4 regions of the Citrobacter sp. GW821-FHT02E08 genome follow, and region 2 is predicted to be linked to each of the others. Evidence: predicted binding sites of a transcription regulator. Region 2 holds the regulator's gene; each other region holds the start of a gene.
What was found. The regulator PurR, encoded in region 2, represses purine synthesis genes. The targets are predictions, from matches to a motif close to CANGCAAACGTTTGCNTG.
Positions count from the first base shown of each region.

Region 1: a site for PurR is predicted at 2,208-2,225, ahead of purM (phosphoribosylformylglycinamidine cyclo-ligase). Genes of this name have one in related genera too.
Region 3: a site for PurR is predicted at 2,704-2,721, ahead of purT (formate-dependent phosphoribosylglycinamide formyltransferase). Genes of this name have one in related genera too.
Region 4: a site for PurR is predicted at 2,245-2,262, ahead of tusA (sulfurtransferase TusA). Genes of this name have one in related genera too.

Region 1 covers NZ_JBWKVL010000007.1:92,420-100,103, reverse strand. Annotated here, with positions in the region: gene upp (uracil phosphoribosyltransferase) at 1-359, opposite strand, end outside; gene AC07UY_RS11495 (6-phospho-beta-glucosidase) at 570-2,000, opposite strand; gene purM (phosphoribosylformylglycinamidine cyclo-ligase) at 2,287-3,324, shown strand; gene purN (phosphoribosylglycinamide formyltransferase) at 3,324-3,962, shown strand; gene ppk1 (polyphosphate kinase 1) at 4,174-6,240, shown strand; gene ppx (exopolyphosphatase) at 6,245-7,684, shown strand, end outside.
Region 2 covers NZ_JBWKVL010000004.1:82,656-90,339, forward strand. Annotated here, with positions in the region: gene AC07UY_RS06925 (C40 family peptidase) at 234-1,064, shown strand; gene sodB (superoxide dismutase [Fe]) at 1,192-1,773, shown strand; gene AC07UY_RS06935 (MFS transporter) at 1,827-2,993, opposite strand; gene cydH (cytochrome bd-I accessory subunit CydH) at 3,160-3,249, opposite strand; gene purR (HTH-type transcriptional repressor PurR) at 3,546-4,571, shown strand; gene punR (DNA-binding transcriptional activator PunR) at 4,568-5,500, opposite strand; gene punC (purine nucleoside transporter PunC) at 5,614-6,819, shown strand; gene cfa (cyclopropane fatty acyl phospholipid synthase) at 7,113-7,684, shown strand, end outside.
Region 3 covers NZ_JBWKVL010000004.1:316,066-323,749, reverse strand. Annotated here, with positions in the region: gene edd (phosphogluconate dehydratase) at 1-750, shown strand, start outside; gene kdgA (bifunctional 4-hydroxy-2-oxoglutarate aldolase/2-dehydro-3-deoxy-phosphogluconate aldolase) at 788-1,429, shown strand; gene purT (formate-dependent phosphoribosylglycinamide formyltransferase) at 1,491-2,669, opposite strand; gene yebG (DNA damage-inducible protein YebG) at 2,801-3,091, shown strand; gene yebF (protein YebF) at 3,158-3,514, shown strand; gene AC07UY_RS08075 (tellurite resistance TerB family protein) at 3,610-4,269, shown strand; gene ptrB (oligopeptidase B) at 4,357-6,417, shown strand; gene exoX (exodeoxyribonuclease X) at 6,414-7,076, opposite strand; gene AC07UY_RS08060 (nitrilase-related carbon-nitrogen hydrolase) at 7,099-7,684, opposite strand, start outside.
Region 4 covers NZ_JBWKVL010000003.1:279,699-287,382, reverse strand. Annotated here, with positions in the region: gene zntA (Zn(II)/Cd(II)/Pb(II) translocating P-type ATPase ZntA) at 1-1,835, shown strand, start outside; gene tusA (sulfurtransferase TusA) at 1,939-2,184, opposite strand; gene AC07UY_RS05685 (7-cyano-7-deazaguanine/7-aminomethyl-7-deazaguanine transporter) at 2,419-3,084, shown strand; gene AC07UY_RS05680 (DcrB family lipoprotein) at 3,157-3,714, shown strand; gene AC07UY_RS05675 (MFS transporter) at 3,718-4,977, opposite strand; gene AC07UY_RS05670 (AI-2E family transporter) at 5,069-6,118, shown strand; gene acpT (4'-phosphopantetheinyl transferase AcpT) at 6,173-6,760, shown strand; gene nikA (nickel ABC transporter substrate-binding protein) at 6,940-7,684, shown strand, end outside.

The DNA of each region.
Region 1 (7,684 bases), on a different contig from region 2:
TTAGAAACCAGTTTCTGGAAGTACGGTACTGGCTCCAGCGTCTCTTCGTCACGGTACATGCCCACAACGCTGATACGCGCGCTCGGGACGTTTTCCAGTACGCCGTCCATCATGCCCAGACCTGCGCGCAGGATCGGCACAACGGTAATTTTCTTGCCTTTGATCTGGTCAATTTCTACCGGGCCGTTCCAGCCTTCGATAGTCACTTTTTCTGTTTCCAGACCCGCAGTGGCTTCATAAGTCAGCAGGCTGCCAACTTCGGAGGCGAGTTCACGGAAGCGTTTAGTGCTGATGTCATGCTCGCGCATCAGGCCCAGCTTGTGTTTGACGAGTGGGTGTTTCACTTCCACAATCTTCATTCTCTTTCTCCTTTGAATAGGGCAGCCACAAAAAAAATCGACGGATTATACCGCCATTCTTTTAGTGGGCAACATTTATTTACTTGATGTTGATCAAGCATAGGAGGGGTTGGCGTGAATAGAGCAAATATTCGACAGACGAATATCTCAGCGCTGGGCATAAACGAAAAGGGATAGCGGCCAACCAGGGCTGACCGCTATTTGCGCGGATTACAGTTTTTCACCATTAGACGCAATCACCTGCTGATACCAGGCAAATGATTTCTTTGGATGGCGTGCTAACGTCCCGCTACCGTCATTATTTTTATCGACATAGATGAAGCCGTAGCGTTTTTTCATTTCGCCCGTCCCCGCAGAAACTAAATCAATGCAGCCCCACGGGGTGTAACCCATCAGATCGACACCATCTTCTACCACCGCTTTTTTCATTTCACGGATGTGCGCGGCCATATAATCGATGCGGTATTGATCGTCTACAGAGCCGTCGGCCTGCTGGACATCAATCGCGCCAAAGCCGTTTTCGACGATAAACAGCGGTAGCTGATAGTGATCCCAGAACCAGTTGAGCGAATAGCGCAGCCCCACCGGGTCAATCTGCCAACCCCAGTCGGACTTCTGCACATACGGGTTAGAGACCAGGCTGGTGCTTTCGTCGTAGTCCAGTTGCGGGTTATCCGCCGTAGCTTTGGTGGCGAACGACATATAGTAGCTGAACCCGATATAGTCGACGCAGCCCTGCATCAGCGCCTGTTTATCGTCTTCGGTGATATCCAGCGTAAAACCACGACGCGCAAAGTAGTTCAGCAGATGCTGCGGATATTTCCCCCGCACGTGTACATCGGTGAACCAGTAGCGGCGATGCATGGCGTTCATCGCCATCATCATGTCGTTCGGCGCACAGGTCAGCGGATAGATTGGGCACATGGCGATCATGCAGCCGATTTGCAGTGACGGGTTAATTTCACGCCCCGCTTTTACCGCCAGCGCGCTGGCCACCAGTTCATAATGCGCCGCCTGAAACATCACGGGCTCGCGGTCTTCACCCGGCAGGTATTTCAGGCCGGAGTTGGTGAAGGGCGCAAAGTCTTCGTGGAAGTTGGCCTGGTTGTTGATTTCATTGAACGTCATCCAGTACTTCACTTTGTGCTGGTAGCGTTTGAAAACCACCTGCGCAAAACGGACAAAGAAGTCGATCAGTTTACGGTTGCGCCAGCCGCCGTATTCCGTCACCAGATGATACGGCATCTCGAAATGCGACAGCGTAATAACAGGTTCAATGCCGTGTTTCAGACATTCATCAAAGAGGCAGTCATAAAATTGCAGGCCTGCTTCATTCGGCTGGGATTCGTCGCCCAACGGAAAAATACGCGTCCACGCGATGGAGGTGCGGAAACATTTAAATCCCATTTCAGCAAAGAGCGAGATGTCATCTTTGTAGCGGTGATAGAAATCGATGGCTTCGTGATTGGGGTAATTCTTACCGGGAATGACGCCGGGGGTGATCTCTCTGGGAATACCATGCGCGCCGGCGGTCATGACATCCGCCACGCTGACGCCCTTTCCCCCTTCCTGCCAGCCGCCTTCTAACTGGTGAGCCGCCACTGCGCCTCCCCACATGAAATTCGCTTTAAATCCAGACATACGCTTCCCTCATTCGTCGCAATTTGCTGTCCGCAGTCTCAGGCCACACTCACAGAAACCGGTTTCATTACGATACTGTGCATTTATCAGGCGGGTTTCAAGAACGAGAATGAAACCGGGTTCATTTTCGTGGCGCAGTTCAAATAACCCGAATTTCGAGAGCGAAATGTTGAAAAAATCAGCAGTTCTATGCCGATGCAAAGCAGGCTCGCAAACGTTTGCTTTCCCTGTTAGAATTGCGCCGAATTTAATTTTCACCGCAAGTAAACGCGTGGGGACCCAAGCAGTGACCGATAAAACCTCTCTTAGCTATAAAGATGCCGGTGTTGATATCGACGCGGGTAATGCTCTGGTTGATCGAATCAAAGGCGTAGTGAAGAAAACCCGTCGTCCCGAAGTGATGGGTGGTCTGGGTGGCTTCGGCGCGCTGTGCGCATTGCCGCAAAAATATCGTGAGCCTGTACTGGTTTCCGGCACTGATGGCGTAGGGACAAAACTGCGTCTGGCAATGGATTTAAAACGTCACGACACCATTGGTATCGATCTCGTGGCGATGTGCGTTAACGATCTGGTCGTTCAGGGTGCAGAACCGCTGTTTTTCCTGGATTACTATGCCACCGGCAAACTGGATGTCGACACCGCCTCCAGTGTGATCAGCGGTATTGCCGAGGGTTGTCTGCAGTCTGGCTGCGCGTTGGTCGGCGGAGAAACCGCTGAAATGCCGGGCATGTATCACGGCGAAGATTACGACGTGGCCGGGTTCTGCGTTGGTGTGGTCGAAAAATCAGAAATTATCGACGGCTCGAAAGTGGCTGATGGCGATGTGCTGATAGCGCTGGGTTCCAGCGGCCCGCACTCCAACGGTTACTCTCTGGTGCGTAAAATCATCGACGTCAGCGGTTGCGACCCTGAAATAACAGAACTCGAAGGCAAACCGTTAGCCGATCATCTGCTGGCGCCAACGCGTATCTATGTGAAGTCAATCCTGGAGCTGATTGAACAGGTTGATGTACACGCCATCGCGCACCTGACGGGCGGCGGTTTCTGGGAGAACATCCCGCGCGTTCTGCCCGACAACACACAGGCAGTGATTGACGAATCTTCCTGGCAGTGGCCGGCCGTCTTTGAGTGGCTGAAAACCGCAGGTAATGTCAGTCAGCATGAAATGTATCGCACCTTCAACTGCGGCGTCGGGATGGTGATTGCCCTGCCGGAAGCGGAAGTCGATAACGCGCTCACGCTGCTGAAGGCCAAAGGTGAAAAGGCGTGGAAAATCGGTATCATCAAAGCCTCTGATTCCGAACAGCGTGTGGTTATTGAATGATGAATATTGTGGTGCTTATTTCCGGTAACGGAAGCAATTTGCAGGCAATTATCGACGCCTGCAAAGAGCAGAAAATTAAAGGCACCCTCAGGGCAGTATTCAGTAACAAGGCCGACGCGTTCGGCCTTGAACGTGCCCGGGAAGCAGGCATTCCAGCGCATGCGCTGACCGCCAGTCAATTTGCCAACCGTGAAGCGTTCGATCGCGAACTGATGCGGGAAATTGATGCTTATGCCCCCGATGTGGTGGTACTGGCAGGCTATATGCGAATCCTCAGTCCGGCGTTTGTCGCGCACTACGAAGGGCGTTTGCTCAATATTCACCCGTCCCTGTTGCCAAAGTACCCTGGCCTGCATACGCATCGTCAGGCGCTGGAAAACGGCGACGAAGAGCACGGCACTTCTGTGCATTTTGTTACTGATGAACTGGATGGCGGCCCGGTCATTCTCCAGGCTAAAATTCCGGTTTTTGAAGGCGATAGCGAGGATGACATCACCGCACGCGTTCAGGTGCAGGAGCATGCAATTTACCCGTTAGTGGTTAGCTGGTTTGTCGATGGGCGTCTTGAAATGCGCGAAAACGCAGCATGGCTTGACGGCATCAAACTCTCTCCTCAGGGATACGCATCAGACGAGTAACGTCTCTCTGTTCCCCGTTAGTAACCACTGACGGGGAACGGCTCCATTATCTCTCGTTCGTCTCCCCATCCTTTTCGCAAAAATGCGTCAGTTGCTCACATGCCACAGACGGTTTATTGTCATACTCTTCTGGCGCAGTTGGACATCTGACACTAATGCTCGCCATAATAACCCGGCAGTGTCCCGTGATTGAAACGGAGTAAAAGTTGTAATGGGTCAGGAAAAGCTATACATCGAGAAAGAACTGAGCTGGTTAGCGTTCAATGAACGCGTACTCCAGGAAGCAGCGGATAAATCAAACCCGCTGATTGAACGGATGCGTTTTTTAGGCATCTATTCCAATAATCTTGACGAATTCTACAAAGTCCGCTTTGCCGAATTAAAGCGTCGCATCATTATTAGTGAAGAACAGGGTTCAAATTCTCATTCTCGTCACCTGTTAGGCAAAATCCAGTCCCGCGTATTGAAAGCCGATCAAGAATTTGACGGTCTGTACAACGAATTACTGCTGGAGATGGCGCGTAATCAAATTTTCCTGATTAACGAACGCCAGCTGTCGGTAAACCAGCAAGACTGGTTGCGCCACTACTTTAAACACTATCTTCGCCAACACATTACGCCGATTTTGATCAACCGGGAGACGGATTTAGTTCAGTTTCTGAAGGACGATTACACCTATCTGGCGGTGGAGATTATTCGCGGAGATTCCATCCGCTACGCGCTACTGGAAATTCCTTCCGACAAGGTTCCTCGTTTTGTGAATCTGCCGCCGGAAGCGCCACGTCGTCGCAAACCGATGATTTTGCTGGATAACATTCTGCGCTACTGCCTCGACGATATCTTCAAAGGGTTCTTTGATTACGATGCCCTCAATGCGTATTCCATGAAGATGACCCGTGACGCCGAATACGATTTGGTGCACGAAATGGAATCCAGTCTGATGGAGTTGATGTCCTCCAGCCTGAAGCAACGTCTGACAGCAGAGCCGGTTCGTTTTGTCTATCAACGTGATATGCCTAATGCGCTGGTGGAGGTTCTGCGCGAAAAACTGACCATTTCCCGCTATGACTCGATTGTTCCCGGCGGGCGTTACCATAATTTCAAAGACTTTATTAATTTCCCCAATGTGGGCAAAGCCAACCTGGTGAATAAACCGCTACCGCGGCAGCGCCATATCTGGTTCGATAAAGAAAAGTTCCGCAATGGCTTTGACGCCATTCGTGAGCAAGATGTGCTGCTCTATTATCCATACCATACCTTTGAGCATGTGCTGGAACTGCTGCGTCAGGCCTCTTTTGATCCGAGTGTTCTGGCGATAAAAATTAATATTTATCGCGTGGCGAAAGACTCGCGCATTATTGACGCGATGATTCACGCCGCCCATAACGGTAAAAAAGTGACCGTGGTTGTGGAATTGCAGGCCCGTTTCGATGAGGAAGCCAATATTCACTGGGCTAAACGTCTGACCGAGGCTGGCGTCCATGTGATCTTCTCTGCGCCGGGGCTGAAAATCCACGCCAAGCTGTTCCTCATCTCGCGTAAAGAAGGCGATGACGTGGTGCGTTACGCACACATCGGCACCGGGAACTTCAACGAAAAAACAGCGCGTCTGTATACCGACTATTCATTACTGACTGCGGATGCGAGGATCACCAACGAAGTGCGTCGGGTGTTCAATTTTATCGAGAACCCCTATCGTCCGGTGACATTCGATTACCTGCTGGTTTCGCCGCAAAACTCCCGTCGCCTGCTGTATGAGATGATCGACCGGGAAATTTCTAATGCACAACAGGGATTACCGTCGGGCATCACACTGAAACTCAATAACCTGGTCGATAAAGGGCTGGTTGACAGACTGTATGCCGCATCCGGTTCCGGCGTGCAGATTAACCTGCTGATCCGCGGTATGTGTTCGCTGATCCCCAATCTGGAAGGTATCAGCGACAATATTCGGGTGATCAGCATCGTGGATCGCTACCTTGAGCACGACCGGGTCTATATTTTCGAGAATGGCGGCGATAAGCGGGTGTATCTCTCCTCCGCCGACTGGATGACGCGCAACATCGATTATCGAATTGAAGTTGCCACGCCGTTGCTTGACCCTCGCCTCAAACAGCGAGTCCTTGATATTATAGACATTCTGTTTAGCGACACGGTTAAAGCCCGTTATATCGATAAAGAACTGAGTAATCGCTATGTACCGCGCGGAAATCGCCGTAAAGTGCAGTCACAATTGGCGATCTATGACTACATCAAATCACTTGAGCAACCAGACTAACGCTATGCCAATACATGACAGGACACCCCGACCGCAGGAGTTTGCTGCGGTCGACCTCGGTTCAAACAGTTTCCATATGGTCATTGCGCGCGTTGTGGATGGCGCGATGCAAATTATCGGTCGGCTGAAACAGCGTGTCCATCTGGCCGATGGTCTCGGTGAAGACGGCAGGCTAAGTGAAGAATCGATGGAACGCGGTTTAAGCTGCTTATCCTTGTTTGCTGAACGCCTGCAAGGTTTCGCGCCGTCGAGCGTCTGTATTGTCGGGACCCATACGTTACGTCAGGCACTGAATGCCACTGATTTTCTAAAGCGTGCGGAAAAGGTCATCCCCTACCCGATTGAAATCATTTCCGGTAACGAAGAAGCCCGTCTGATTTTCATGGGCGTGGAACACACGCAACCGGAAAAAGGCCGCAAGCTGGTTATCGATATTGGTGGCGGTTCAACAGAACTGGTCATTGGCGAGAACTTCGAACCGAAACTGGTTGAAAGCCGTCGTATGGGTTGCGTCAGCTTTGCGCAGCTCTACTTCCGGGGCGGTGTGATTAACGAGGAGAACTTCCAGCGTGCGCGGATGGCGGCAGCGCAAAAACTGGAAACGTTGACCTGGCAGTTCCGTATCCAGGGCTGGAACGTTGCACTGGGCGCTTCCGGCACCATAAAAGCGGCACACGAAGTGCTGCTGGAAATGGGCGAGAAAGATGGTTTTATTACGCCTGAGCGTCTGGATAAGTTGAAAGCTGAAGTTCTTAAACATCGCTCATTCGATGCGCTCAGTCTTCCGGGTCTTTCGGAAGAACGCAAAGCCGTTTTTGTACCGGGTCTGGCGATCTTGTGCGGTGTATTTGACGCGCTGGCCATTCGTGAACTGCGTCTTTCCGATGGCGCGCTGCGTGAAGGTGTCTTGTATGAAATGGAAGGCCGATTCCGTCATCAGGACGTGCGCAGCCGTACCGCCAGTAGCCTGGCAAACCAGTACAATATCGACAGCGAACAGGCAAGACGGGTGCTGGACACCACGATGCAGATGTATGATCAGTGGCAGTCGCAGCAACCTAAACTGGTGAACCTGCAACTGGAAGCTTTGCTCAAATGGGCGGCGATGCTGCATGAAGTTGGGCTGAACATCAACCATAGCGGTCTGCACCGCCATTCCGCCTATATTCTTCAACACAGCGATCTGCCCGGTTTTAACCAGGAACAGCAAATGATGATGGCGACTTTAGTTCGTTACCATCGTAAAGGCGTAAAACTGGATGATTTGCCCCGGTTTACACTGTTTAAGAAGAAGCAGTTTCTGCCGCTCATCCAGCTGTTGCGCCTCGGCGTCCTGCTGAACAATCAGCGTCAGGCAACGACTACGCCACCAACGCTAACGCTGATAACCCACGACAGTCACTGGATTTTACGTTTCCCGCACGACTGGTTCAGCCAGAACGCG
Region 2 (7,684 bases):
CTGGCGCGATAAGTTGCATTCTCTATATTTCTTATCCTGTAAAACAACACGCCCTGGACTCTCCGCTGACCATTTTTAGTACGAGCTGTTGATTTTTTTTGCAGTCGCTTACGAAATGGGGTTTTAGATGATAAAAGCGATTAACTTTCTGTGCTTTTATGGATTAGAATCGACAGGTTTTGTAAATCACACGCAGGCATGATAGCCGCCTGCATTAACCAGAGGACTGCTCAGTGGCGCGAATAAACCGAATTTCGATCACGCTCTGTGCTTTGCTTTTTTCCACACTCTCTTTCACATCCCCGGCTAATGCTTCCCGGCAAACCAGGGAGACGCCTGCTGTTTCTCACGTAACGAAAACGGCAGATAAACATAAGAACGCGACGGCCAGTAAAAAAACAACCAAAACCAGTCAGAAAACCGTCAAAAAAGCCGTTAACAAAACCAGCGTAAAAACGGCCTCTTCGTCCAAAAAGCACACGACCTCGCCAGCGAAAACCACTAAAAATGCACATCGCCGTGTCTCTTCCACAACCGCAAAAACAGCCTCCGTCACCTGGAGCGAAAAATGCACGCCACGCAAAGGCCGCAAGCCCCATTGTGTGAAGGTGAAAGAGACCGCACCAGCTTCGCTTGCCGATGCGCATAAGGTCAGGGTACAGAAAGCGACCAAAACGGCAATGTCCACATTGATGAATCAGATTGGTAAACCGTATCACTGGGGCGGCACGTCGCCACGTACCGGTTTTGATTGCAGCGGTCTGGTCTGGTACGCCTATAAAGATCTGGTGAAGTTCCGTATTCCGCGTACGGCAAATGAAATGTACCACCTACGCGATGCCTCACCGATTGAGCGTGATGAACTGAAGAATGGCGATCTGGTCTTCTTCCGGACCCAGGGGCGCGGTACTGCGGATCACGTCGGCGTGTATGTCGGCAATGGCAAATTTATCCAGTCCCCCCGTTCAGGGCAGGAAATTCAGATAACCTCATTAAGCGAAGATTACTGGCAACGCCACTATGTCGGCGCCCGCCGCGTCATGACGCCAAAAACCATTCGTTAATCCCTTACCCTGTTGTTTTCGCAACAGGGTAAGTTCTTCTTTTGCATCACCTTTCAATTTGCTACCCTATCCTTACGTACTTTATGGCTATTGTACGTACTCAATATTAATAATAAGGAGAGAAGCAATGTCGTTCGAATTACCTGCATTACCGTATGCCAAAGACGCGCTGGCACCACACATTTCCGCTGAGACGCTGGAATACCACTACGGCAAACATCATCAAACCTATGTGACGAATCTCAATAACCTGATCAAAGGTACCGCCTTTGAAGGTAAATCACTGGAAGAGATCGTTCGTAGTTCAGAAGGTGGCGTATTCAATAACGCAGCCCAGGTCTGGAACCACACGTTCTACTGGAACTGCCTGGCCCCGAACGCGGGCGGCGAACCAACCGGCAAACTGGCTGACGCTATCGCCGCGTCCTTCGGTAGCTTTGCTGAATTCAAAGCACAGTTCACCGATGCTGCGATTAAAAACTTCGGTTCCGGCTGGACCTGGCTGGTAAAAGGGGCTGATGGCAAACTGGCTATCGTTTCTACGTCCAACGCGGGCACCCCGCTGACCACGGATGCCACCCCGCTGATGACCGTTGACGTGTGGGAACATGCTTACTACATCGACTACCGTAATGCCCGTCCTGGCTACCTGGAGCATTTCTGGGCGCTGGTAAACTGGGAATTCGTTGCGAAGAACTTCGCGGCGTAAATACGACAACGCAGAAGGGTTTCCTTCTGCGTTTTTATTTTCAACTCAATCGTTTAGTTGGCGACATAGGCCGTTTCAGGTTGCCTTCTCGCTGACACAAAGACCAGCAATAACGCCAGCCCTGCCACAATGGCGCCCATCACCGGAACAAAGCTATACCCCAGACCGCCGGAAATCACCGCGCCACCCGCCGCCGCGCCTAACGCATTCCCAAGATTAAATGCCCCGATATTCACCGACGAAGACAACCCCGGCGCTTCACTGGCGACACGCATCACGCGCATCTGCAAAGGCGGTACGACGGCAAATGTTGCCGCGCCCCACACCACCATACTGAACGCAGCGCCCAGATCGTTACGCGCCAGGAAAGGAATGGCCAGCATGATGACCATAAGCAGCAGTAAGAAACCTTTCAGCGTACCGTTGACGGAACGATCGGCCAGTTTGCCGCCAAAATAGTTGCCGATCGAAAACCCAACGCCGATCAAAACTAACATCGCGGTGACAAATGCCGGTGTGGCATGGGCAATGTTTTGCAGAACGGGTGAAATATAGGTGTAGAGGGTGAACATTGCCCCCGCGCCCAGCACGGTGGTCAGCAGCGCAGAAAGGACCGGTGGACGCAGCAAGACAGCCAGTTCTTTACGCACGTCCGGCCGTTCCCCTGCGCCACCTTTCGGCAGAGAGAAGAATAAACTGAGCATCGCGATCACCCCAAGTCCAGCGGTCGCTAAAAAGGACATCCGCCAGCCAATGGTTTCCCCAAGCCATGTGGCCGCAGGCACGCCGCCGATGTTTGCAATGGTCAGTCCCATAAACATCGTCGCCACGGCGCTGGCCTGTTTATGCTTCGGCACTACCCTGGCCGCCACGACCGAACCCAATCCGAAAAACGCGCCGTGATTAAGACTGGTCAAAATGCGCGATAGCATCAAGGTGGTGTAATCCGGCGCAATGGCCGACAGGACGTTGCCCAGCGTAAAAATGGCCATCAAAAAAATCAGCGCATTACGACGAGCACGGTGCGATAGCAACAGGGTCATCAACGGCGCGCCCACCATCACACCCACCGCATAGGCGCTGATGAGCATTCCGGCGGCGGGAATGGAGACATTCACGCCATGCGCAATGACGGGCAACAGCCCCATCGGAGAGAATTCCGTGGTCCCAATACCAAATGCGCCAATCGCAAGCGCCAGTAAGGGGTAATTGATTTTCATACGTTGACTCCGCTGCAGCGTGCCGCGAAGCGACACCCGATAAGAGCCAAAAGCATGACATCAATCACAAAAATAATAAAGTTAACAGAATGGCAAAAGACTTTTGCTGATTTAGTAACAATGAAGGGGTAACGAGATGAGGGAGAGCATGCTCCCTCACGGTAAATCAGTGCAGTGCGGCGGTCAGACCACCCGCTACGATCAGGCCCAGAACAATAATAGTGGTTACTAACGAAAACTTCAGATCGGTGCTCATCAAATTTGCTCCTTTTTATTCCCACACAAAAAGTGATATTGCGCATTTTTACACACTTGGATGTAAAAATCTCCCAGGATTTATATTGATAACCACTTTTAACTCTTCCCCTTTTCGTCAAGATCAGACAAAATTCCACGCTTACTTGATTAGCGTACCGGCCATTGACCCCCTCCTGACGTTTCGTGTCGTTTTCCCGGCGTGCCGCAACCCTGATGTTGCGATAAGGGTGTGTAAAGGCAAACGTTTACCTACAGTATTTTCAGGAGTTTGGATATGGTCTGGAGTGAAATGTAATGGCAACAATTAAAGATGTAGCGAAGCGAGCAAACGTTTCCACTACAACCGTATCACATGTAATTAACAAAACGCGTTTTGTCGCAGAAGAGACTCGCAATGCTGTCTGGGCAGCAATCAAAGAATTGCACTACTCCCCGAGTGCCGTCGCCCGCAGCCTGAAGGTGAATCACACCAAATCTATCGGTCTGCTGGCAACCAGCAGTGAAGCCGCCTATTTCGCTGAAATTATTGAAGCCGTTGAGAAAAACTGCTTCCAGAAAGGCTACACCCTGATCCTTGGCAATGCCTGGAATAATCTTGAAAAACAACGGGCCTACCTTTCCATGATGGCGCAAAAGCGTGTGGATGGTCTGCTGGTTATGTGTTCGGAATATCCAGAGTCTCTGCTCTCCATGCTTGAAGAGTATCGCCATATTCCAATGGTGGTTATGGATTGGGGCGAAGCGAAGGCTGACTTTACCGATACGGTCATTGATAACGCGTTCGAAGGCGGTTATATGGCCGGTCGTTATCTGGTGGAACGCGGTCATCGTGAGATAGGCGTCATTCCTGGCCCGATGGAGCGTAACACGGGGGCTGGCCGCCTGGCGGGCTTTATGAAGGCGATGGACGAAGCGCTGATAAAAGTCCCGGAAAACTGGATTGTACAGGGCGATTTTGAACCTGAGTCTGGTTATCGTGCAATGCAGCAAATCCTCTCTCAGACCCATCGCCCTACTGCGGTATTCTGCGGTGGCGACATCATGGCAATGGGGGCGCTCTGCGCTGCTGACGAAATGGGTTTGCGCGTACCGCAGGATATTTCGGTGATCGGTTATGACAATGTGCGTAACGCGCGCTATTTCACACCCGCACTGACCACTATTCACCAACCGAAAGACTCACTGGGTGAAACGGCCTTTAATATGTTGTTAGACCGTATCGTCAACAAGCGTGAAGAGTCGCAGTCTATTGAAGTCCACCCGCGACTGATCGAACGTCGTTCGGTTGCGGATGGTCCGTTCCGCGACTATCGTCGTTAAGCTTCCCCGGCGGGAACCTCTTCAGGTTCTCGCAACCACTCTTTATTCAGCGTTTCACTGTCGCCTAAATACTCCAGCAGCCAGGCTAATGCGGGCGACGTGTCATTTTGCTGCCAGGTCAGGCAGCATGCTGCATCCGGGAATGGATTCTCCAGGGTCAACGCGACCCATTTGCCACTGTCGACCCACGGTTTTGCAAAATGCGTAGGCACCATCCCGACACATAACCCGGCGGAAAGACAGGTTGCTGACGATTCCCAATCCGGTACGATCACGCGCTTTTGGTTGTCCAGCAGCCAGGTGATACGTTTAGGCAGTGTCCGTGACGTGTCTTCACGGACCAGCGACGGCCAGTTGCGCAACGTATCATCACTCAAGGGTCCGGGCATCGCCGCCAGGGGATGATGACTTGCCACCACGCAGCTCCAGCTCAACATTCCCATATCGCGAAAGGTATAGCGCCCGCCGACGGGGATCGCCTGCGTCGCCCCAATGGCCAGTTCCACGCGTCCGTCGGAAAGCGCATCCCAGACGCCGTTAAACACCTCCTGAGAAACGATCAGCTCGACGTCATCAAAGTGGCGATAGAAGTCGACAATCATCTGCCGGGTGCGTTCTGGTCGCACAATATTATCTACCGCGATAGGCAGTTGCCCTCGCCAGCCATTCGCAATCTGTTGGCACTGCTGGCGGGTGATCTGCATTTTTTTGATAACAGAGCGGCCTTCTTTTAAAAACCAGGCGCCGGCGGGCGTCAATTCCACATCCCGGTGGCGTCGTTCAAACAGGGGAACCGCCAGCCACTCTTCCAGTTGACGTACGGTGTAGCTGACGGCCGAGGGCACGCGATGCAGTTCCTGGGCGGCGGAACTGAAGCTACCATTGCGCGCGACAGCATCAACAACTTCAAGGGAATATTCTGACCACATATTCTGCCTACAAAAAATTTGAATTCAGTAGACAAATATTAGCGTTTCACAACAGGAATTTCACTCCCTACACTCTGCGGCAATGTCTTACTGATAAAAAAAGAGAATGTATTATGCAACCGGGAAAAGGGTTTTTAGTCTGGCTGGCGGGTCTCAGCGTACTGGGTTTTCTGGCAACAGATATGTACTTACCTGCATTTGCTGCCATTCAGGCCGATTTGCAGACACCTGCCTCTGCCGTCAGCGCCAGTCTGAGCCTGTTCTTAGCCGGGTTCGCCATCGCCCAGCTCGCCTGGGGTCCGCTATCCGATCGTTACGGTCGTAAGCCCATACTATTGCTCGGTTTGTCGATCTTCGCCCTCGGAAGTCTGGGTATGCTGTGGGTAGAAAGTGCAACAGGCTTGCTGGTTCTGCGCTTTATCCAGGCCATTGGCGTGTGTGCTGCTGCTGTTGTCTGGCAGGCACTGGTGACGGATTACTACCCGTCGCAAAAAGTTAACCGTATTTTTGCCACCATCATGCCGTTGGTCGGGTTGTCGCCTGCGCTTGCGCCATTGTTAGGCAGTTGGATCCTCGCGCATTTTTCCTGGCAGGCCATTTTCGCCACGCTGTTTGTGATTACGCTGATCCTGATGCTGCCCGCCCTGCGTTTAAAACCCACCGCAAAAGCACGTGACGATAGTCAGGATAAACTGACGTTCACTACCCTGCTGCGTTCGAAAGCCTATCGTGGGAACGTGCTGATTTACGCAGCCTGTTCCGCCAGCTTCTTTGCATGGTTAACCGGTTCGCCGTTCATCCTTAGTGAAATGGGTTATAGCCCCGCAGTGATTGGTCTCAGTTATGTTCCGCAAACCATCGCCTTCCTGATCGGTGGGTACGGTTGCCGCGCAGCGTTACAAAAATGGCAGGGGCAACAGCTGTTACCCTGGTTATTGGTCATCTTCGCATTGAGCGTCGTCGCGACCTGGGCGACCAGTTTTATTAGCCATGTATCGCTGACCGAAATTCTGATCCCCTTCTGTGTCATGGCTATCGCCAACGGCGCGATCTACCCTATTGTTGTGGCTCAGGCATTGCGCCCATTCCCACAAGCCACCGGGCGTGCCGCAGCATTGCAGAATTCACTGCAGTTGGGTCTCTGTTTCCTGGCCAGTCTGGTCGTCTCCTGGTTAATCAGCACACCGTTGCTGACCACCACCAGCGTCATGTTATCGACCGTTGCGCTCGCAGGATTGGGGTATTGGATGCAGTCGCAGGCGAGCGAGTCCACGCATCACACCGCGCACTCTGAGATGGCACACAACGATTCGTACTAAAAATAGCGATAATAGCCACTGATTAGCTCGCTAACTTTTTTGGGTTGTTTCACCGATTATTGAGGCCTATACTCATTTTCGGTTGTTACATAAATACGATAAATATTACGTTCTAACGGGAGCCGGAGCGCTCCCGTTTAGCCAGGGAATGGTCTTTTCGGCAAGGGTTCTCCCTTCCTCTGTTCTACGTCGGATTATAGGCTCGCGGACTTTTTTCCGTGAGATTTCTCACAAAGCCAAAAAGCGTCTACGCTGTTTTAAGGTTCTGATCACCGACCAGTGATGGAGAAACTATGAGTTCATCGTGTATAGAAGAAGTCAGTGTACCGGATGATGACTGGTACCGTATCACCAACGAATTACTGAGCCGTGCGGGCGTTGCTATCAACGGTCCTGCCCCGGCTGATATTCAAATCAAAAACCCCGATTTTTTCAAACGTGTATTGCAGGAAGGATCGCTGGGTTTAGGTGAAAGTTACATGGATGGCTGGTGGGAGTGCGAACGACTGGATATTTTCTTCAATAAAGTTCTGCGCGCAGGCCTCGAAAATCAACTCCCTCACCATTTCAAAGATACACTCCGCATCGCAGGCGCACGCCTGTTCAACCTGCAAAGTAAAAAACGCGCCTGGATAGTCGGCAAAGAGCATTACGATCTTGGTAATGATCTTTTCAGCCGGATGCTTGACCCGTATATGCAATATTCCTGCGCCTACTGGAAAGAAGCCGATACTCTGGAGTCTGCCCAGCAGGCGAAGCTAAAAATGATTTGTGAAAAATTGCAGCTTAAACCGGGTATGCGCGTGCTGGATATCGGCTGCGGTTGGGGCGGATTATCACAATATATGGCGGCCAATTACGCGGT
Region 3 (7,684 bases), 230 kb from region 2:
GTACTGATGCGTGAACTGCTGAACGCGGGCCTGCTGCATGAAGACGTCAACACCGTGGCGGGCTTTGGCTTGTCTCGTTATACCCTGGAACCGTGGCTGAACAATGGCGAGCTGGACTGGCGTGAAGGGGTTGCGAAGTCTCTTGATAGCAATGTTATTGCCACCTTTGATAAGCCGTTCTCGCACCACGGCGGGACGAAAGTGCTGAGCGGCAACCTGGGACGTGCAGTGATGAAAACCTCTGCGGTACCGGTTGAAAACCAGATCATTGAAGCACCAGCCATTGTCTTTGAGAGCCAGCACGACGTATTACCGGCATTTGAGGCCGGGTTGTTGGACCGTGATTGCGTGGTAGTCGTACGCCATCAGGGACCAAAAGCGAACGGAATGCCAGAATTGCACAAACTCATGCCGCCACTTGGTGTATTATTGGACCGTTGTTTCAAAATTGCGTTAGTTACCGATGGACGGCTTTCCGGTGCTTCAGGTAAAGTGCCTTCAGCAATCCATGTCACGCCGGAAGCTTACGATGGTGGGTTACTGGCGAAAGTGCGCGATGGCGACATCATTCGTGTGAACGGACAGACAGGTGAACTGACTCTGCTGGTCGATGAAGCGGAACTTGCCGCTCGCCAGCCTCACATCCCGGATCTGAGCTCATCAAGAGTAGGGACAGGACGTGAGATGTTCAGCGCGTTGCGCGAAAAACTCTCCGGTGCGGAGCAGGGCGCAACCTGTATCACTTTTTAAAACGAAAATTTTGTAATCAGGCGAGAGAAAAACTCTGATGAAAAACTGGAAAACAAGTGCGGAAGCAATCCTGACCACGGGCCCGGTAGTTCCGGTGATTGTGGTGAATAAACTGGAACACGCGGTGCCGATGGCAAAAGCGCTGGTTGCAGGTGGTGTGCGCGTTCTGGAAGTGACCTTACGTACCGCATGTGCGATGGATGCTATCCGCGCGATTGCCAAAGAAGTGCCAGACGCGATTATCGGTGCGGGTACCGTACTGAACCCGCAGCAGCTGGCAGAAGTCACTGAAGCTGGCGCGCAGTTCGCTATTAGCCCGGGTCTGACCGAGCCTCTGTTGAAAGCGGCAACCGAAGGGACGATCCCGTTGATTCCGGGTATCAGCACCGTTTCTGAACTGATGCTGGGTATGGACTACGGTCTGAAAGAGTTCAAATTCTTCCCGGCGGAAGCCAACGGCGGCACCAAAGCGCTGCAGGCGATTGCGGGTCCGTTCTCTCAGGTGCGTTTCTGCCCGACTGGCGGTATCTCTCCGGCTAACTACCGTGATTATCTGGCGCTGAAAAGCGTGCTGTGTATCGGTGGTTCCTGGCTGGTTCCGGCCGATGCGCTGGAAGCGGGTGATTACGACCGCATTACTCAACTGGCTCGCGAAGCGGTAGAAGGCGCGAAACAGTAAGTGAATATAAAGCCCGGTACACCACCGGGCTTTGCCAGAACGGGCCATTTGGCCCGTTTTTTTATGCGTTGACTTTTATCTGAGCGGCGGCATCTTTCGCACGTGCGATGGCCTCTTCTACGCTCACGCCGGTTGCCAGCGCGACGCCCAGGCGACGGGTGCCGTCGATCTCTGGTTTCCCAAAGAATCGTACCTGCAGACCGGCGCCAACCGCCGCCTGCACATTCTCAAACGTCACATTCTGGCTGGTGAGCTGCGGCAGGATCACGGCCGAGGCGGCAGGGCCATACTGACGAATCGCGCCAACGGGCAGGCCGAGGAAGGCGCGCACGTGCAAAGCAAATTCCGACAGATCCTGAGAGATCATCGTGACCATCCCGGTGTCGTGTGGACGGGGAGACACCTCGCTGAAGATAACCTCGTCGCCGCAAACAAACAGTTCGACACCAAATAAGCCGTGGCCACCTAACGCCAGCACCACTTTACGGGCAATTTCCTGCGCTCGCTCAAGGGCCAGCGGCGTCATTTGCTGCGGCTGCCAGGATTCGCGGTAATCGCCATCTTCCTGACGGTGGCCGACGGGGGCGCAAAAATGGACGCCATCAACGGCGCTGACGGTCAGCAGCGTAATTTCAAAATCGAAATTCACCACCCCTTCGACGATCACCCGGCCCGCACCGGCGCGACCGCCTTGTTGCGCGTAGTCCCACGCCTGCGCCAGTTGCCCGGCAGAGCGAATAAAACTTTGCCCTTTTCCCGAAGAGCTCATCACTGGCTTAACGATACAGGGAATACCAATCTCTGCTACGGCTTCACGGAAGCTCGCTTCACTGTCTGCAAAGCGGAAAGAGGAGGTTGGCAACGCCAGTTCTTCCGCAGCCAGCCGACGGATCCCCTCACGGTTCATTGTCAGTTGGGTCGCGCGGGCACAGGGGACGACATTCAGCCCTTCCTGCTCCAGTTTCACCAGCATATCGGTGGCGATCGCTTCAATTTCCGGCACGATATAATGCGGTTTTTCCAGTTCAACCACGCGACGTAACGCGTCGCCATCCAGCATATTGATGACATGCGAACGGTGAGCAACGTGCATCGCTGGCGCGTCGGGGTAACGATCGACGGCGATCACTTCGACGCCCAAACGCTGGCACTCAATCGCCACTTCCTTACCCAGTTCGCCTGAACCCAATAACATCACCCGCGTCGCTGCCGGACGCAGCGCTGTGCCTAATAACGTCATAAAAATATCCCCTGATTTATCCGGGCGCAGTATATACGAAAACGTTTGCGTCTGTCTTTATTGCCAGGTTGATTTCAATGCCGAAAAGTAATATACTGTACAAAAATACAGGTATATTGAGAGGCTGCAAAATGGCGGTTGAAGTTAAATACGTAGTCATTCGGGAAGGTGAGGAGAAGATGTCTTTTACCAGCAAAAAGGAAGCCGATGCATACGACAAAATGCTCGATACAGCAGATTTGCTCGACACGTGGCTTGAGCAGTCTCCGGTCGCACTGGAGGACGAACAACGCGAAGCGCTGTCTCTCTGGCTGGCTGAACAGAAGGATGTGCTGAGTACGATCCTGAAAACCGGCAAATTGCCTTCTCCGCAGGCCGTCGACACCACGGCGTCCGCAGAGGACGATACCCAGGCCGCCTGAATCTGACTTGCGCTCCTGACGTTTTGTACCATGCTTTTCCTGAATCATTGTGCTAAGGAGAAAAGTATGAATAAGAGAGGAGCGCTGTTGAGCCTGCTATTGTTATCCGCCAGCGTATCGGCCTTCGCCGCCAATAATCCCGACAGCAAATCGGTGACGTTTCCAAAGTGTGAAGGTCTGGATGCTGAAGGTATTGCCGCGAGCGTAAAGCGTGATTATCAGCAAAACCGCATTGTGCGCTGGGCTGATGATCAAAAAACGCTGGGGCAAATCGATCCGGTGGTATGGGTAAATGCGCAGGACATTGTGGGCAAAGAGGGTAAATGGTCAGTGCCGCTGACCGCGCGCGGTAAAAGCGCCGATCTCCACTATCAGGTGAGCGTCGATTGCGTCGCAGGAAAGGCGGAGTACCAATTGCGCTAACCACCGAATTTGCGCATCTTTTGCGGATATAGACACTTCCTGACATCCCCTCGGGTACGCTTTGACGACAAATCGTCTGTACTTGAGGGGGCTACATGGCTAACTGGTTGAACCAATTACAATCTCTTCTCGGGCAAAAAGGGTCTTCTTCATCGTCTTCTGGTGATCAGGGTCTCAGTAAACTGCTGGTTCCTGGCGCGTTAGGCGGCCTGGCGGGTTTACTGGTCGCCAATAAATCGTCTCGTAAGCTACTGACCAAATACGGCACCAGCGCGTTGCTGGTGGGCGGCGGCGCCGTCGCCGGTACGGTGCTATGGAACAAATACAAAGATAAAGTCCGTACGGCGCATCAGGATGAACCGCAGTTTGGCACACATAGCACACCGCTTGATGTGCGTACCGAGCGACTGATTCTGGCGCTGGTCTTTGCGGCAAAAAGCGATGGGCATATTGATGCGAAAGAGCGCGCGGCCATTGAACAACAACTGCGTGAAGCCGGTGTGGAAGAGCAGGGGCGGAAACTCATTGAACACGCCATTGAACAACCGCTCGACCCGCAGCGACTGGCGCAGGGGATCCGTAATGAAGAAGAGGCGCTGGAAATTTACTTCCTGAGCTGTGCGGCAATCGATATTGACCACTTTATGGAGCGCAGCTACCTCAACGCGCTGGGTGATGCCCTGAAGATCCCGCAGGACGTCCGGGAAGATATTGAGCGGGATCTGCAACAACAAAAACAGGCGTTGCCGGGTTAATCCACTTTGCGAAGTCGCATGTTTCGCTTGCATTGCGCGTAACTTTTGCCACACCTTATAGAGTGTATATTGCAAAAGAACAATGACATGCTACCAAAAGCGCACAAAATTCCTCACGCCATGACCGTGCATGGCGACACCCGTATCGACAACTACTACTGGCTGCGCGACGACTCCCGTGCGCAGCCTGATGTGCTGGATTATCTGCATCAGGAAAATGCCTACGGGCACAAGGTCATGGCTTCTCAGCAAGCGCTCCAGGAGCGTGTGCTGAAAGAAATTATCGACAGGATCCCCCCTCAGGATGTCTCTGCGCCTTACATAAAGAATGGCTACCGCTACCGGCATCTCTATGAGCCAGGGGGTGAATACGCCATTTACCAGCGACAATCGGCGTTCACTGAAGAGTGGGATGAATGGGAGACGTTGCTGGACGGCAACCAGCGCGCGGCACACAGCGAGTTTTATACGCTGGGCGGGCTCGCGATTTCCCCCGACAACAGCCTTATGGCGCTGGCAGAGGATTATCTCTCCCGCCGCCAGTATGGGATCCGCTTTCGCAACCTGGAAACCGGCAACTGGTATCCGGAGCTGTTGGATAATGTTGAGCCGGAACTGGTGTGGGCGAATGATTCACAGACCTTCTATTACGTGCGTAAACACGCCGTCACGCTGTTGCCGTACCAGGTGTGGCGTCATACGGTTGGAACGCCGACATCCAGCGATGAACTGGTCTACGAAGAAAAAGACGATATGTTTTATGTCAGTCTGCATAAAACGACGTCGCAGCATTATGTGGTGATCCAACTCGCCAGCGCGACGACCAGTGAAGTACGCCTGCTCGACGCAGAGCTTGCCGATGCTGAACCGTTCGTGTTTTTACCGCGCCGTAAGGATCATGAATATAGCCTCGATCACTACCAGCATGCGTTTTATCTGCGTTCAAACCGGCAGGGTAAAAATTTCGGTCTGTACCGCACGCGTGTCCGTGATGAAAACGCCTGGGAAGCGCTGATCCCGCCGCGAGAGGCCATCATGCTGGAAGGGTTCACGCTTTTCACCGACTGGCTGGTGGTGGAAGAACGCCAGCGCGGGTTGACCAGTCTGCGGCAAATAAACCGCAAAACAGGTGAAGTGGTGGGGATCGCTTTTGATGATCCGGCTTATGTGAGCTGGATTGCCTACAACCCGGAACCGGAAACCTCACGCCTGCGCTATGGCTACTCGTCAATGACGACACCGGATACGTTATTTGAACTGGATATGGACACTGGTGAGCGACGGGTCCTTAAACAGACCAATGTCCCAGGATTTGACGCGGCGAATTATCGCAGTGAACACGTGTGGGTAACCGCCCGTGACGGCACTGAGGTGCCAGTTTCACTGGTTTACCATCAAAAGCATTTTCGCAGACATCATAATCCGCTGCTGGTGTATGGCTATGGTTCCTACGGTGCCAGCATGGATGCCGACTTCAGCAGCAGTCGACTCAGTCTGCTGGATAGGGGCTTTGTCTACGCCATCGCGCATGTGCGCGGCGGCGGTGAACTGGGGCAACAGTGGTACGAAGATGGCAAGTTTCTGAAAAAGGAAAATACCTTCAACGACTATCTGGATGTCTGTGACGCCTTAGTCAATCTGGGGTACGGTTCGCCTTCATTGTGCTATGGAATGGGGGGAAGCGCAGGGGGAATGCTGATGGGCGCTGCGATTAATGAGCGGCCTGAACTTTTTCACGGCGTGATTGCGCAGGTTCCGTTTGTTGATGTGGTAACCACCATGCTCGACGAGTCGATCCCATTGACCACGGGAGAGTTTGAAGAGTGGGGCAACCCGCAGGATCCTGAATATTACACCTACATGAAGCGCTACAGTCCTTACGATAATGTCCGTGCGCAGGGCTACCCGCATCTTCTGGTCACCACCGGCCTGCATGATTCCCAGGTGCAGTACTGGGAGCCTGCCAAATGGGTGGCAAAACTGCGGGAACTCAAAACCGATGAGCGCCTGCTGCTGCTGTGTACGGACATGGATTCCGGGCATGGCGGCAAATCAGGGCGCTTTAAATCGTATGAAGGCGTGGCGCTGGAATTCGCTTTCCTGATTGCGCTCGCGCAGGGGACGTTGCCCGGACAGGCAGACGTTTAAGCGTTATCCAGATAGTGTTTTAGCGTTAAACGCAGTTCCGGGCTCATGCTGTCAAGATTGTTGAACAACCAACGCAGATAGCCCGGATCGCGTTCCGCCACTTCAGAAACGGCCTTCCCGCGATACTTGCCAAACGTAAAGGTGGTGAGAAGCGCAGGGCGACCGGTGATATCGGCCATCTGTTCTGCCGACCAGCCAGAGGTGTTGATGATATCGATGAGCAGAGCCGCCGTGATGTAACAGTCATACAGCGCGCGGTGATGATGAAGCCCTGGCGGTGTCTGCACACTCAGTTTGCGTGATTTATACAGCGCCATGTTGCTGTATTTAATTCCCGGCCATAACCGGCGGGAGAGTTTCATGGTGCAGATCCACTCGCCGGGCATCTCCGGCAAAACGCGACGGTCAAAACTGGCGTTGTGCGCGACATACCAGTCACTTCCGTGATAGAGCGGAATAATGTCTTCAATCCACGGTTTGTCAGCCACCATGGCCTCGGTAATGCGGTGGATCGCCATGGCCTGCGGGCTAATGGGGCGATCAGGACGCACCAGGTGGCTCATGGGATTCACAATTTTGCCGTCAACGACGTCAACTGACGCGATCTCAACAATTCCACCCTGCAGGCCACAGGTTTCTGTATCTATAATGCGCAACATGGGAGGCTCCGGACCAAAACGCTTAGCGAAGTGGAATGATATCACCTTGCCAGCCCTGTGCGGTACGCTGACCTGTCAACAATAACGAACCGCGGTCAGCACGGACGATAAGCTGACCGCTTTCGTCCCATAATGCGCTGCTTCCACGCGCATTTGCCATCAAAACGGCAATGGCGAATTGATGCGAGAAGCGCTGCAATCGGGAGGTGGAGGCCTGCAGGTTTGGCTCACTCACGCTTTGACCGGTGGTGAACAGCGAAAACGCCGGATCCATATCCATGCCTTCAGGTTGTTCGTCGACAACGCTGATGGTCTTTAGATGCCGGGCAATACAGGCGCCATGACTTTGATGAAAGGTTAACGGCGAAGAGATCCACGGACTAAACACCGCAATACCTTTAACGAAACGGGAGTGATGCTCCACCGGCAAACCTGCGATGATCGTCATGCGGTACGTAGCGGCGGCGTAAGCCAAAGGTTGTAATAACGCGCTGTCGGGCGGGGCGGGCAGTGAATCATCCTGATCGGTGCATCCCAGCAGCGACAGGGAAGGAAATACCAGCAATTCACATCGATGGCTGGCGGCTTTCTCAATAAATTTCAGATGG
Region 4 (7,684 bases), on a different contig from region 2:
AGTCCCGGTTTAAAGAAAACCTGCCGTTGATTACGCTAATCATCATGATGGCTATCAGCTGGGGGCTGGAGCAGTTCAACCATCCTTTTGGTCAGTTCGCGTTTATCGCCACCACGCTGGTCGGTCTCTACCCGATTGCCCTCCAGGCGCTGCGCCTGATGAAAACCGGCAGCTACTTCGCCATTGAAACGCTGATGAGTGTCGCCGCCATTGGCGCGCTGTTTATTGGCGCAACCGCAGAGGCGGCAATGGTGCTGCTGCTGTTCCTGATTGGCGAGCGCCTGGAAGGTTGGGCTGCCAGCCGCGCCCGTAAAGGGGTCAGCGCGCTGATGGCACTCAAACCAGAAACCGCCACGCGCATCCGTAACGGACAGCGTGAAGAGGTGGCGATCGCTACCCTGCAACCGGGGGATACGATTGAAGTTGCCGCCGGTGGCCGCTTGCCTGCCGACGGTAAATTGGTTTCCGGTTTCGCCAGTTTTGATGAGAGCGCGCTGACAGGTGAATCCATCCCGGTTGAACGGGCAACAGGCGAAAAAGTGCCCGCGGGCGCTACCAGCGTTGACCGTCTTGTTACGCTCGAAGTGCTTTCTGAACCGGGCGCCAGTGCGATTGACCGCATTCTGAAGCTGATTGAAGAGGCCGAGGAACGCCGTGCGCCAATCGAACGTTTTATCGATCGCTTCAGCCGAATTTATACCCCGGCGATCATGGCCATCGCGCTGCTGGTCGCCCTTGTGCCGCCGTTGCTGTTCGCCGCCTCGTGGCAGGAGTGGATTTATAAAGGTCTAACGCTGCTGCTGATTGGCTGCCCGTGTGCGCTGGTTATCTCAACACCCGCCGCCATTACCTCCGGACTGGCCGCGGCGGCACGCCGTGGCGCGTTGATCAAAGGGGGAGCGGCGCTGGAACAACTGGGCAGAGTCACTCATGTCGCCTTTGATAAAACCGGTACGCTGACCGTCGGGAAACCCCGTGTTACGGCTATCCATCCGGCAGCAGAAATCAGCGAGTCTGACCTGCTGGCGCTGGCGGCGGCGGTGGAACAAGGGGCGACGCACCCGCTGGCGCAGGCCATCGTCGCTGAAGCCCAAACGCGCAAACTGAGTATTCCCTCCGCGCAGTCTCAACGAGCACTGGTCGGCTCCGGCATTGAAGCGCTGGTCAACGGTGAGCGCGTACTGATTTGTGCGGCGGGTAAACAACCTGCCGACGCCTTTGCCGGGCAGATCGGCGAGCTGGAAAACGCCGGACAAACGGTGGTTCTGGTGCTGCGTAACGAGACGGTACTTGGCGTGATTGCGCTACAGGATACGTTGCGTGAGGATGCCCACACCGCCGTTAGCGAGCTCAAAACGTTAGGGGTGAATGGCGTGATCCTGACCGGCGATAACCCGCGTGCCGCGGCCGCCATCGCCAGTGAACTTGGGCTGGAATTTAAAGCCGGGCTACTGCCAGAAGATAAGGTCAAGGCCGTCTCTGCCCTTAACCAGCAGTCGCCGCTGGCGATGGTTGGCGACGGTATTAACGACGCCCCCGCCATGAAAGCGGCCACGATCGGTATCGCGATGGGAAGCGGTACGGACGTCGCGCTGGAAACCGCCGATGCCGCCCTGACCCATAACCGCCTGCGCGGCCTGGTGCAGATGATTCAACTGGCGCGCGCGACCCACGCCAATATTCGGCAGAACATCGCCATTGCGCTGGGATTAAAAGGGATTTTCCTCGTCACCACGCTGCTGGGAATAACCGGCCTTTGGCTGGCGGTGCTGGCTGATACGGGGGCGACGGTGCTGGTGACGGCGAACGCACTGCGGCTGTTGCGAAAAGGCTAATGTGTTTGTGCCGGATGGCGGCGTTGCCTTATCCGGCCTACGGGCTGCACGTGGAGTATTATTCTTTGTAGGCCGGATAAGCGTAAGCGCCATCCGGCACCGCTTACTGTCCTTTACGGAGCAAATAGCGATACGGCAGTGATTCCGTCTCTTTCGCTAACAGTTCATGTTCCATAAAGGTACAAAAACCAGGAATATCGCGGGTCGTTGCCGGATCGTCGGCGACAATCAACAGCGTTTCACCTGTCTGCATGTTGCGTACCGTTTTACGCACCATCATCACGGGTTCCGGGCAGCGCAGTCCCTGAGCATCAAGCGTATGGTCGGGGGTAGAAAGCAGATCGGTCATTATCGTCTCATTTACGCAAAAAACGGCGGTAGTTTACCCCCAGTTTGCGAGTAAGCCAATCAGGTTAACGATTGCGTGAAAAACAACCATTGCATTGCGTAGTTAAAGCAGTATCATGCGGCGGCTTGAAAATGTTAAGACGCGTTATTGGCGCAGCCCTTTGATTGGGGCCAGTAAAATAGCGTGTCGCACGAAATGGGTTCCCTCACCCCAATTTAATTAAAAAGGTACAATATGACGCAGTTCTCTCAAACGCAGCGCGTAAACGCGTTGTTCTGGCTATCGCTATTCCATTTGCTGGTGATCACCTCCAGTAACTATCTGGTGCAGCTCCCGGTTTCCATTTTTGGTTTCCACACCACGTGGGGCGCGTTCAGCTTTCCCTTTATTTTTCTCGCCACCGATCTGACCGTGCGTATTTTTGGCGCGCCGCTGGCACGTCGAATCATCTTTGCCGTAATGATCCCGGCGCTGCTGATCTCCTATGTCATCTCGTCGCTGTTCTATATGGGCTCCTGGCAGGGATTTGGCGCGCTGTTGCACTTCAACCTGTTTGTCGCCCGTATTGCCGCCGCCAGTTTTATGGCTTACGCGCTGGGGCAGATTCTGGATGTGCATGTCTTTAATCGCCTGCGCCAGAATCGTCGCTGGTGGCTGGCGCCGACAGCATCGACGCTGTTTGGTAACGTCAGTGATACGCTCGCCTTCTTCTTTATCGCTTTCTGGCGTAGCCCGGACGCGTTTATGGCCGAGCACTGGATGGAAATCGCCCTCGTCGACTACGCATTCAAGGTGCTGATCAGCCTTGTTTTCTTCCTGCCGATGTATGGCGTATTGCTGAATATGTTGCTGAAAAGGCTGGCAGATAAATCTGAAATCTCGGCATTGCAGACGAGTTAAAGGTTCATTTTCCGAGTTGTGATAAGATGGGTGAATGAGCCGTTATGGCCGTTTATCGAAAGGAAGAAGTCAATGCGCAATCTGGTTAAATATGTCGGTATTGGCCTGCTGGTTATGGGGCTTGCGGCCTGTGATAACAGCGATACGAAAGCTCCGGCAGAGGGTGCCACAGCGGAAAGTAACGCAACCGGACAACCTGTCAGCCTGATGGATGGCAAACTCAGTTTCTCACTGCCGGCAGAGATGACCGATCAGAGCGGCAAGCTGGGGACTCAGGCCAACAATATGCACGTCTATTCTGACGCCACTGGCCAGAAAGCCGTCATTGTGATTGTGGGCGACGACACCAAAGAAGAGCTGGCCGTGCTGGCGAAACGTCTGGAAGAGCAACAGCGTAGCCGCGACCCGCAATTGCAGGTCGTGACCAACAAATCTATCGAGCTGAAGGGCCACACGTTCCAGCAGTTAGACAGCATTATCTCGGCGAAAGGCCAGACCGCTTACTCTTCCGTCGTGCTGGGTAAAGTGGGCGACCAACTGCTGACCATGCAGATCACACTGCCTGCAGACGATCAGCAAAAAGCGCAAACTGCCGCTGAAAACATCATTAACACGCTGGTCATTCAGTAACGGTTAAGACGATGATACGGCCTCCTGCATTGTTGCCGGGGGCCGTTTTTTTAACCGCCAGGTCAACAAAAACGCAACCGCCACCAGTCCCGCCGCCGCCAGATAGATAACCGGCACACCCGCCCATGTCATAACCAGCCCGGCCAGTGGCCCGGTGACGCCCAACGATAAATCCATAAACACCGTATAGGTTGCCAACGCTGCACCCTGATTTTGTTGCGGCACCGCTTTCACCGCCACCACGCCCAGTGCCGGGAAAACCAGCGAGAACCCGGCCCCTGCCAGCAATACGCCGATTTTCGCCATCCACGGCAGTACCGCCATCCCCACCAGCAGCAGCCCGACGATTTCCACCGCAAAACAGATCATCGCCACATTTAAACCGCCGATCCGATTGATGCCATTGGGAAACAACAGACGCGTGCCGACAAACGCACAGCTAAACAGTGTGAGGGCGAATGCCGCACCATCCCAGCCTTTGGCGTCATAAAACAGTGTGATGAAGGTGGCGATCACGCCAAATCCGGCAGACGCCAGCGACAGGGCCAGGCCGTACAGCCAGACACGTCCGAGAACGGCGCGAAACGGCAAAGGTTTGCCTTTACTGGCTTTCACTGCTGGACGTGGAAGCGCAAACAACACCGCCAGCAAGGCGACGCCCATAATCGTCAGCGCCAGCCCTTGCAAACCTCCCCAGGCGTAGAACAGCACACCGAGCGGCGCCCCCATCGCCATTGCCCCATAGGTGACAATCCCGTTCCACGAAATCACCCGCCCAATGTGCAACGATCCCACTACCCCTACGCCCCACAGCGTGGAGCCAGTGCCCGCAAAGCTTTGGCCGATACCTAAGATCAGCCGTCCCAGACACAACAGCAGTAAGCTCGCTATCGGCCAACCGCTGGTGACGCCTGCCAAAAAATAACTCAGGCCACTTAAAAAACAGCCGCACAGACCGAATACCACGATTTTTTTCGGTCCCAGGAGATCGGCAAAACGTCCGGCATGGGGCCGACTCAGGAGGGTCGCAAAGTATTGCAGACTGATGACCAGTCCCGCCCAGAAGGCGCTAAATCCCATCACATCATGAACATAGCCAGGCAGTACCGCGAGCGGCAGGCCGATGGTCAGATAGCTGGCGAAGTTAAACATGACAACCGAGACGATGCGTAGATTAAGACGTAATCCATTGAGCGCCGGTTCAGCGACGGGTTCTGGCATGGGATCCACCACGTTCTTACAACAGTGTTTCATTTCTATCATGCCCGGCCACGAAAATCAGCAGCAAGATTCAGATTAGCAGCAGCAAGCCAGCCGCTACACTTAGCAAACGGAACACAAGAAGGACGTAGACATGACGACCCCTCAGCCTGACAAAACGGGTTTGCACATTCTGCTAAAACTGGCAGCGTTAGTGGTCATTCTGGCCGGTATTCATGCCGCAGCGGATATCATTGTGCAACTCCTGTTGGCGCTCTTTTTCGCCATTGTTCTGAACCCGCTGGTCACCTGGTTCATCCGTCGGGGTTTGCATCGTCCGCTGGCGATTACACTGGTGGTCGTGGTGATGCTCATCGTTCTCACTGCGGTGATCGGCGTGCTGGCCTCCTCGGTGAATGAGTTCATTGCTATGCTGCCGAAATACAACAAAGAGCTGACGCGCAAACTCCTGCATCTGCAAGAGATGGTGCCGTTTCTCAATCTCCATTTGTCGCCGGAGCGTATGCTGCAACGCATTGATTCTGACAAGCTGATGACCTTCACCACGGCGTTGATGACCGGGCTGTCAGGCGCGATGGCCAGCATTATTCTGCTGGTGATGACCGTCGTGTTCATGCTGTTTGAAGTCCGCCACGTCCCCTACAAACTGCGTTTTGCGCTGAACAATCCGCAGATCCACATTGCCGGTCTGCATCGGGCGTTAAAAGGCGTCTCACACTATCTGGCGCTGAAAACGCTGCTGAGTTTATGGACCGGCGCCATTATCTGGCTGGGGCTTGCGCTAATGGGGATTCAGTTCGCACTCATGTGGGGCGTGCTGGCCTTCCTGCTGAACTATGTCCCCAATATTGGTTCCGTTATTTCTGCGGTGCCGCCGATGATCCAGGCGCTGTTATTTAACGGGTTTTATGAATGCATCCTGGTGGGGGCGCTCTTTTTAGTGGTCCATATGGTTATTGGTAATATCCTGGAACCGCGCATCATGGGGCATCGCCTGGGAATGTCCACTCTCGTGGTATTCCTCTCATTACTGGTATGGGGATGGTTATTAGGTCCGGTAGGTATGTTACTTTCTGTTCCCTTAACCAGCGTGTGCAAAATTTGGATGGAAACCACCAAAGGCGGCAGCAAACTGGCGATATTACTGGGGCCTGGACGGCCCAAGAGTCGATTACCGGGATAAGATGACAAATGATACACTGTGTAAATTCCATTATTATTAAACGTTGGTCCTGATATGTACCGGATCGTTCTGGGAAAAGTGTCGACTCTGAGCAAAGGCGCGTTACCGCCTTCGCTGTACGCTCAAGCCCCACAAGGCAAGCGTCGTGCCCGCTGGCTGGCGGGTCGTGTGCTGCTATCCCACGCGCTTTCACCCTTGCCCGAGATTGTTTACGGCGAACAGGGAAAACCGGCGTTTTCAGCCCAGACCCCGCTGTGGTTCAACCTGAGCCACAGCGGCGATGACATCGTTTTGCTGCTGAGTGATGAAGGCGAGGTGGGTTGCGATCTCGAAATCATCCGCCCGCACCATAACTGGCGGGCGCTGGCGAATGCGGTATTCAGTCTCGGAGAACATGCCGAGATGGAAGCAGAGCATCCGGACCAGCAACTGGCCGCGTTCTGGCGCATCTGGACGCGTAAAGAAGCGATGGTGAAACAGCGCGGCGGCACCGCCTGGCAAATCGTCAGCGTCGACAGCACACTCGCTTCTGCCTTGTCGGTCAGCCACTGCCAGCTTGACGCACTGAGCCTGGCCGTATGCACCCCTACACCGTTTCAGGTAACCGCCGCATCAGTACAGCGACTGGACGCGGTTGCCTGACACAACGCCTGAGAAACACGGGCATCCCGCGCCCGTTTCTCCCTATTTACTCTACGATTTTTGTGTACTTTTCCCTTCTGGTTGCCCATCTATTGATCCAGAACACGTCAAAAGTATGATGAATCCCTAGAATCGTCATACCCAATTAGTCGTACTTCTATTCATCAATCGGGACCACCATTTTGACCAGATTGCGCCGCACTGTATTTGCGCTGCTGGCCTGTGCGTCATTCCTCGCACACGCCGCCGCACCTGACGAGATAACCACCGCATGGCCGGTAAATGTGGGGCCACTCAACCCACATCTTTACACGCCTAATCAAATGTTCGCCCAGAGCATGGTGTATGAACCGTTGGTGAAATATCAGGCAGACGGTTCCGTGAAACCGTGGCTGGCAAAAAGCTGGACCCACTCGGCAGACGGCAAAACCTGGGTGTTTACCCTGCGCGATGACGTCAGATTCTCGAATGGTGAAATCTTTGATGCACACGCTGCGGCGGAGAATTTCCGCACGGTATTAGATAACCGCCAACGCCACAGTTGGCTGGAGTTGACCAATCAGATAACCGACGTCAAAGCGTTAAGCAAAACCGAGCTGCAAATCACGCTGAAAAGCGCGTACTACCCCTTCTTGCAGGAACTTGCCCTGCCGCGTCCTTTCCGCTTTATCGCCCCATCGCAATTTAAAAACAACGAAACGATGAACGGTATTAAAGCGCCCATCGGCACGGGTCCGTGGATACTCAAAGAATCGAAGCTCAATCAATACGACGTGCTGGTACGTAACGACCATTACTGGGGAGAAAAACCCCAGATTCGGCAGATCACCGTCAAGGTGATCCCGGACCCGACCACTCGCGCCGTGGCCTTTGAAACCGGTGATATCGATCTGCTTTACGGTAACGAAGGATTGCTGCCCCTCG